DNA from 2 places in the Cytobacillus oceanisediminis genome. Region 2 is predicted to be linked to the other one. Evidence: riboswitches for the same ligand, from Rfam matches in the RefSeq annotation. Region 2 holds a riboswitch; the other holds the start of a gene.
What was found. Region 2 has a riboswitch for preQ1 ahead of queC (7-cyano-7-deazaguanine synthase QueC). Riboswitches for the same ligand answer to the same signal wherever they lie in the genome.
Positions count from the first base shown of each region.

Region 1: another riboswitch for preQ1. It lies ahead of queF (preQ(1) synthase); the one in region 2 lies ahead of queC (7-cyano-7-deazaguanine synthase QueC).

Region 1 is NZ_CP065511.1:1,240,340-1,244,556, reverse strand. It holds gene panF (sodium/pantothenate symporter) at 1-1,352, opposite strand, end outside; gene IRB79_RS06440 (YhdT family protein) at 1,349-1,639, opposite strand; gene queF (preQ(1) synthase) at 1,799-2,296, opposite strand; PreQ1 riboswitch class I at 2,409-2,454, opposite strand; gene mscL (large conductance mechanosensitive channel protein MscL) at 2,596-2,967, shown strand; gene IRB79_RS06425 (Bax inhibitor-1/YccA family protein) at 3,037-3,678, shown strand; gene IRB79_RS06420 (5-formyltetrahydrofolate cyclo-ligase) at 3,825-4,217, opposite strand, start outside.
Region 2 is NZ_CP065511.1:2,760,534-2,764,750, reverse strand. It holds gene IRB79_RS14000 (5-oxoprolinase subunit C family protein) at 1-148, opposite strand, end outside; gene pxpB (5-oxoprolinase subunit PxpB) at 145-855, opposite strand; gene IRB79_RS13990 (CBS domain-containing protein) at 1,191-1,913, shown strand; PreQ1 riboswitch class I at 2,062-2,104, shown strand; gene queC (7-cyano-7-deazaguanine synthase QueC) at 2,157-2,816, shown strand; gene queD (6-carboxytetrahydropterin synthase QueD) at 2,820-3,296, shown strand; gene queE (7-carboxy-7-deazaguanine synthase QueE) at 3,289-4,020, shown strand; gene IRB79_RS13970 (ABC transporter ATP-binding protein) at 4,172-4,217, shown strand, end outside.

The DNA of each region.
Region 1 (4,217 bases), 1.5 Mb from region 2:
GTATTCATGCCTAATGCATTTGGATAAAAAGTATGGAATAAAATATAGGAGGCAGTTCCGGTTATCATCGAGGCCACTGCACCATATCTATTTCCTTTAGCCCAATAAAGGCCCAGCACAACAGGCCATATGAAGGCTGCTTCCAGTCCTCCAAAAGAAAAGAGATTCAGCCAGATCAGCAAATCGGGCGGACTGAGAGCCATGATGCAAACCAGAATCCCAAGCAGGGCCGTAACCGCAAAACTCAGTTTCTTGATGGCAGCTTCTTTGGCATCAGGCTTAATGTAATTAATATAGACATCTTTCACAATCGCCGAGCTGACCAGAAGGAGCAGGGAATCCACTGTTGACATGATGGCAGCCATCGGTGCTGCCAGTACAATTCCCGCGAGCCATGGAGGAAGCACTTCCATGGCAATCATCGGCATGACTTTATCCCCCACTTCAATCCCTGGAAGAATTGGCCGGGCAAATACGCCAATTAAATGCATGCCAAGCATGATAAACCCGACCACTACTGTTCCAATTATAATTGCCCTATGCATGGCTCTGGCATTTTTATAGGACATGGCCCTCACCGCAACCTGCGGAAGGCCCACAACTCCAACTCCCACCAATATCCAGAATGAGGACACATATAAAGGAGTCAATCCGCCATCAAAGCCAAACGGTGTAATCAGATTCGGGTTTTCTGAAGACAGGTCACTGATAATATTCGGTATTCCCCCACCTGCCACAATAACAGCAATCAGAAGGATCATGGTGCCGATGAACATGATTCCCCCTTGTACGGCATCCGTTACTGCAACAGCACGGAAGCCGCCGATCACCACGTAGACCATAACGGAAGCTGCAAAAATGAATAAAGCAGATAAATAGCTTAATCCTGTCAGTGACTCAATTAATCTTGCTCCGCCAACCCATTGGGCAGCCATGGCAGAAAACAGGAAAATAATGATGCTGAGAGAGGATAGCCAGACGACCCATCTGCTGTTATATCTTTCTTTTAGAAAATCGATGAGCGTTACAGCATCATACTTTCTTGCTGTGATGGCAAACTTTTTCCCCAGAACCATGAGAACGAAATAACCAGTGACAACCTGTGACATGGCAAGCAGCACCCAGCCAAGCCCCTGTGTGTATGCAACGCCCGGCCCTCCAATGAAACTGCTGGCACTTCCGTAGGTTGCAATCATGGTCATAGCCAGAATAAAACCACCCAGCTGCCTTCCTCCAAGAAAGTAATCCTGCAGGAACGAACTCCCGGTATCAATCTTTCTGCTGGACCATAAGCCGACGAGAAAAATAATGATTAAAAAGATGAGAAGAGGAGCAATAACCTGCCAGTTCATTTGGATTCTCCCCCCTCTTCATTTTCTTCGAACGGAACCTCTTTAAACAGAAATTTAACAGCCGCTGTTACCAGAATCACCATTACAGCAAACCCTGCCACGCAGCTCCAAAAAAACCAGGCAGGCAATCCCATAATATATGTATACTCACCAGCAGGCCCAGACCCCATCCCATAGGCAAACCCATACCACCATACAAAATTGAAGAGCACCAGACCAATGCCAATCCACGCCTCTCTCTCTGCGATTTTGAAGCGCTGATCTTTTTTATGTATGCCTTTCTTCATTTTGTCCCCCTTCAGAGCTTTATTATAGTAATGCTCTCAAAAATACAGAATATTCCCTAAATATAATCCCACTTATGTATATTATCTGCAACAAAAAAAGCAGATTGCTCTGCCTTTTTTGATATTATTTTAAAATCGCACTTTAAGCAAGCTATGGTCTTAACGATTGTCAATTGTCTCCGGGTAAAGGTCATGGTTCATCAAACGGTAATCCGCCATTTTTTCATATTTCGTCCCCGGCTTTCCGTAGTTGCAATACGGATCGATGGAGATTCCGCCACGTGGCGTAAATTTACCCCAAACCTCAATATAGCGGGGATCCATTAATTCAATAAGATCGTTCATAATGATGTTCATGCAGTCCTCATGGAAATCGCCATGATTTCTAAAACTGAAAAGATATAGCTTTAATGACTTGCTCTCTACCATTTTCTGATCCGGAATATAGCTGATATAGATGGTCGCAAAATCCGGCTGTCCCGTTTTCGGGCAAAGACTCGTAAACTCAGGGCAATTAAACTTTACAAAATAATCGCGGTTTGGATGCTTATTGTCAAAAGCCTCCAGAATCTCAGGCGAGTATTCAAAAAGATAGTTTGTACCCTGATTTCCCAATAGTGTAATATCCGTTAATTCCTCATCTTTTCTTCCTGACATAAAAAAAGCCTCCCTTTATATGATCCCGCTGATCCTAAGGAGAGGTCCAAAAAGTACAGCTTGAAAAAACAAAAACCATATCCTCTTATGGATATGGTTGATTATTATAATCAAAGCCATAGTTTTTTATAGAGGGTGAAGCTATGAACCTCTCCCGCTCACACGGGAATATTCGAAATATAATTGTCATTGTTACTATAGAGAAAAAGCCTGTTTCTGTCAATAGGGGCTTCCTTATCTGGTTTTCATTTATTCTTCATAGTATAATTACGGTAATTTTCAAAGAAAGGTGACATGTTATGTGGAATGAGTTTAAAAAATTCGCCCTAAAGGGAAATGTGCTTGATTTGGCTGTCGGGGTTGTTATCGGAGCTGCCTTCGGAAAGATTGTATCTTCTCTTGTAGATGATATCATCATGCCGCTTGTTGGATTGCTGATGGGCGGAGTTGACTTTAGGGATCTGATGGTAAAGGTTGGCAGCGCGGAGGTCAAATACGGTTTATTCATACAAAATGTGGTTGATTTCTTCATAGTGGCATTCTCGATTTTCGTCTTTATCAGGATTATCAACAATCGTTTCAAAAAGAAAGAAGAAGCAAAGCCTGCACCAGCTGTGGATAAAAACGTTGAGCTTTTAACTGAAATAAGAGACCTTTTAAAAACCAAATAAATGATGAAACTTAAACAATAGTTCTGACGTATATACATATACAAATTATTTTAGAGGAGAAATGAAAAAATGTATGTACAGCATACCGCAAATAACAGTTATTTGCCTTCTGTTTTACGGGCGTTTGCCTTATCATTAGGGATTGCTTTTATCGGAACGATGGCGGGTGTTTTCATCCCTCCAGCCCTATTTTTGCCGCTCATGGTTCTTGAACTCGGAATGCTGCTTTTCGCTTTCCTGCTTCGCCGCAAAAAGGCCATTGGTTATCCATTCCTGTATGTATTTACATTTATTTCAGGGATGACGACCTATCCGATTGTTGCCCATTACCTGGCGGCCATTGGCCCGAACCCTGTATTGGTCGCCCTTGCAGCGACAACGGTTGTGTTTACAGGCCTGGCTGTATACGCTACGACAACCAAGCGGGATTTATCTTTCCTTGGCGGCATGCTGATGGCGGCATTGCTTGCCCTTATTGCGATCTCTGTTTTCAGCATCTTCTGGCCGTTAAGCTCTAACGCTATGCTGGCATTCTCCTTCATCGGAGTGCTAGTGTTCAGCGGATATGTGCTATTCGATTTCAACCGCATGAAGCATTATGGAGTGTCACCGGAAGAAGTTCCTTTGATGGCTCTTAACTTATACCTTGATTTTATCAACCTGTTCATTAATATTCTTCGCATTTTTGGAATTTTGGGGAGCAGGGACTAAACAGGAGTGCGATCTCCTGTTTTTTTTATGTTCTCACCGCAGGGAAACATTTTATGGAAGCATATTGATGAATCACCTGAAGATCACGCAAAGATTGATGATGTTTTAAAGAAAATGGACGAAGTTAAAGCTTAAAAGGCAGTCAATTACTTGGCTGCCTTTCCTTTTGTAATCTCCCATACGTCACGCAATACTGGCATCTCTACCATTTGCTCCTCGGTTACTAGCTCCCATTGAATGCCTTCAGGCTTTGGATATGGCGTATTGGTTTTGATCAGTTCCTTTTCGGTTGCAATCCAGTCGACAGTCAAATCATATGGGTCCCTCGGGATATCTGCCTCTGTAATCTGGGCGCTGTTGACTGTTCCAATCACAGGGATTTCGGGATTTCCCAGCTCTCTGATTATGGCATATTCACGGTCAGCATAGCCCTCCCCTTTTCCGACACGCCGGCCATCCCGATGAAGGCCCACTGATCCGGCAAAAAACAAATCAATTTTCGGCAATTCTGTGAGAGGAACTTCTTTTCCATATGAGTG
Region 2 (4,217 bases):
CATTTTCTTCGTTTCCCGCGAGAAGATTGGCCATCCGATGCGAAAAAGGGTCCATGGCCCCGCTGGCAATCACGCCAAACTTTTGATAGCCGGTTCTCCCCAGGTCCTGAATGCTTGAAAGGAGTCCAGGCTTTACGACTTTAATCATTGTTCCGCCTCCTCCCAATGGTAGTATTCTTCCAGACTGATTGACTTGAATTTGATTTTGTCGCCTGCTTTCAAGAGGGTAGGGGATTCATCCATCGGCCGAAACAATTTAACAGGAGTACGTCCAATCAGCTGCCAGCCGCCTGGCGTCTCAATGGGGTAAATCCCTGTCTGCATTCCGGCAATCCCTACCGTACGCTCGGGAATCTTTAAACGCGGCGTATCCCGTCTTGGTGCGGCAATTTGTTCTGACATTCCGCCAATAAAAGGGAATCCTGGGGCAAATCCAATCATATAGACCAGGTAACTGCCTGAAGAGTGAATTTCAATTACTTCTTCAGGAGTAATCCCATTATGCTCCGCAACAAAATCAAGATCCGGCCCGAATTCTCCACCATAGCATACCGGGATTTCAACGATTTGAGGTTCCGATGCATCATTTTCAGTTAGCTCTTCAATAAGCGGTTTTATTAGTGAACACACGAAATCAAACGGGAGCTGGCCATTTGAAAGCTGATAAGCCTCAATTGGATTATAAAAAATGCTTACAGTTGTATAAGCAGGTATGTATTCAATCATCCATTCTGGCGGATGTTTTTCGAGAAAGGCAGTCAGCGACTGAACTTTCTGATGTGTTTCCTGGCTGATCTCTTTCCCAAGCTCAATAAGAACAGCATCATCCCCCAATGGGTGTAAAGTGTATCTCATGATTTCACCAGCTTTCAAAGTAAATTTGTTGACCTGAGGAATAAAATATTATTCGGTAATAATAAATATTCATTTTCGTTCAAAAGAAATACATTCATTATTCTTTCCTAAAAAAAGGTAAAGTCATGTCTTTTAACGCTAGAACGAAAAAATTTATTAGTAAAGTTATATATTTATGCAAAGTCCCCAGCTAAAGAATATAATATTCTATAATAGACTGAAAATTCTATTTGTGCAAATTATTCTTCTAGCAGGAGAACCAATATCTTCAAAGTTTATTTTGACCATCATTTTGGGAATAGAGGAGATACATTATTATTTAGGGAGAGATCATATTGGAAGCAGATATAGAAATAAACTTATCAGAAAGGTTTGAGGCTGCTTTTAACCGTATTCACAAGGCCTTAAAACAATCTGCTAAAAACGCCAGAACAGATAGATTTTATAAACTTATAGAAATTCAGAAAAATCATTCCCTGATTCGATTATATGAAGATGATTTGCATCAGTTTGCCAAGCTGCGCAATGCCATTGTCCATGAAAAAATAGACCTTGATTATTATATTGCTGAGCCTCATCTCGAGACGGTAGAGAAGATTGAAAGGATTGCCGGCCATTTTGAAAAGCCAAAAACCGCACTCTCCATAGCTGCAACTCCGGTTTTTTATTTTTATGAAGATGGCAAGCTAACGGATGTACTGGCCATAATCAACAAATTTTCACACTCTCAATTCCCAATTTACTCGAGAAAAGAGGAATATTCATGGCTATTAACTTCGGCAGATATCGTGAAATGGATGGCAGAGCACTTTACAGAAGAAACAATCCAGTTGAAAAAGGTGAAAATAAAAGAGCTTTTCAATAAGAAATCAAAGCATCAAATCTCTTTTGCCGGCAAAGATACATCTATCTTTGAATTAGAGGATATGTTTGAGGACTGCCGAAATAAAAATGAAAAGCTTGAAGGGATCATTGTAACCGAGAATGGAAAGCCGACTGAAAAACCAAAAGGCATCATAACAGCCTGGGACCTCCTGGAAGCCGATTCAGAAAATTAAAGTGCAAAAAAGGTGCAATGAACAGTTGCACCTTTTTTGCAGAAGTCTTTTGAATAATAAAACTTTTTTGCTGTATAAATTAAAACCTTCTAAAAAGCCAATAAAGATGATAATATAAACTGATAGTTCAATAGCAAAATCCGTGTATACGGTAGAGGTTCTAGCTACCCTCTTTAAAAAACTAAGGAAAACGGGTCTGCTTTCTTAGTGGTCCTGTTTTTCTATTTAAAGGAGAATTTTTATATGAAAAATGATAAAGCGCTCGTTGTGTTCAGCGGCGGTCAGGATAGTACAACTTGCTTATTCTGGGCAAAAGAACGTTTTGCAGAAGTGGAAGCAGTCACTTTTAATTATAATCAGCGTCATAAGCTGGAGATAGAATGTGCACAGCAAATAGCAAAAGAGCTGGGGATCAGGCACCATATTCTTGATATGTCCCTATTGAATCAGCTGGCACCAAATGCACTGACCCGAGATGAGATTGAAGTAAAGGATGGTGAGGAAGGCGAGCTTCCATCCACATTTGTGCCTGGGAGAAACCTTTTATTCCTGTCATTCGCTGGTGTACTGGCCAGTCAGATAAATGCAAAGCATATAATAACCGGGGTGTGCGAAACAGATTTCAGCGGCTACCCTGATTGCAGAGATATGTTTATAAAATCATTGAATGTCACACTTAATCTATCAATGGATGAACAGTTTGTGATCCATACACCTTTAATGTGGCTCAACAAAGCAGAGACATGGAAGCTGGCGGATGAATTGGATGCCCTTGACTATGTGCGTGAGAAAACACTGACATGCTATAACGGAATTCCGGCTGATGGCTGCGGTGAGTGTCCTGCATGCCATTTAAGGAAAAATGGCCTTGAAGTATACCTCAAAGAAAAGGAGGAGCTTTAAGCCATGTACGGTTTCAGGATTGTTGATAAACTTCAGAAGATTAATGAGGATATTAAACCCGATCAGCTGAAATACCACCATAAGCGTGTAATGGTCAGCAAGGAATTCACTTTTGATTCAGCCCATCATCTGCATTGCTATGAAGGCAAATGCAAAAACCTGCATGGGCACACCTACAAGGTGATTTTTGGCATAAGCGGATTTGTGGATAACAGAGGGTTAATGATTGATTTCGGCGACATTAAAGAAATCTGGAAAAACGAAATTGAAATATTCCTCGACCACAAGTATCTGAATGAAACGCTGCCGCCAATGAATACGACGGCAGAGAATATGGTTGTCTGGATTTATGAAAAAATGGCAGAAAGCCTCCAAAACAGAAAAGAGCAATATATCGGTGCAAGAGTCGAATTTGTGCGCCTTTTTGAAACCCCTACAAGCTATGCAGAAGCAAGAAGGGAGTGGATGGAGGTTGAGTAAAATCCCTGTTCTTGAAATTTTTGGACCGACCATTCAGGGTGAAGGAATGGTGATCGGCCAGAAAACGATGTTCGTCCGTACAGCAGGATGTGATTATTCATGCAGCTGGTGTGATTCCTCCTTTACCTGGGATGGAAGTGCAAAAGACAGCATCCGCCAAATGGAACCGGATGAAATCTGGAAGGAGCTCAAAGAGCTGGGCGGGGATGGATTTTCATTTGTGACCATTTCGGGCGGTAACCCAGCTTTATTAAAAAATTTGAATGAACTCATTTCTTTGCTGAAAGCGGAAAAAATTAAGGTCTGCCTGGAAACACAGGGAAGCCGATGGCAGGATTGGTTTTATGAAATTGATGAACTGACCCTTTCCCCAAAACCGCCAAGCTCAGGCATGAATACAGACTTTGATGTGCTCGATTATATTGTGAATAATCTTCAGACCAAAAGAATGGCTGACCAGCAGTTCTCACTGAAGATTGTTGTTTTTGATGATAAGGATTATGAATATGCCAAAAACGTTCATAAGCGCTATCCCGGCGTTCCGTTTTATCTGCAGGTGGGAAATGATGATACCGTTACAGCTGATGATCGAAATTTGTTGCAGAGACTGCTTGACAAATATGATTGGCTCATTGAAAAAACGATACATGACAGTGATTTGAAGGATGTTAAAGTACTTCCGCAGCTGCATACATATGTATGGGGCAATAAGCGCGGAGTGTAACATCTGTATAATCCCGCATCAAAGGGTGCGGGGTTTATTTTTGTTAAGGATATACGGCAATATATGACAGATTCCGATAAATTTATGATATTATACGTTTGAACTTAACAATACATAAGTACTGTAAATTTCTATAGATAGGGAGAGTTAGATGACAGATAACACCATTATTCGATTTAATTCCGTAACAAAAAGAT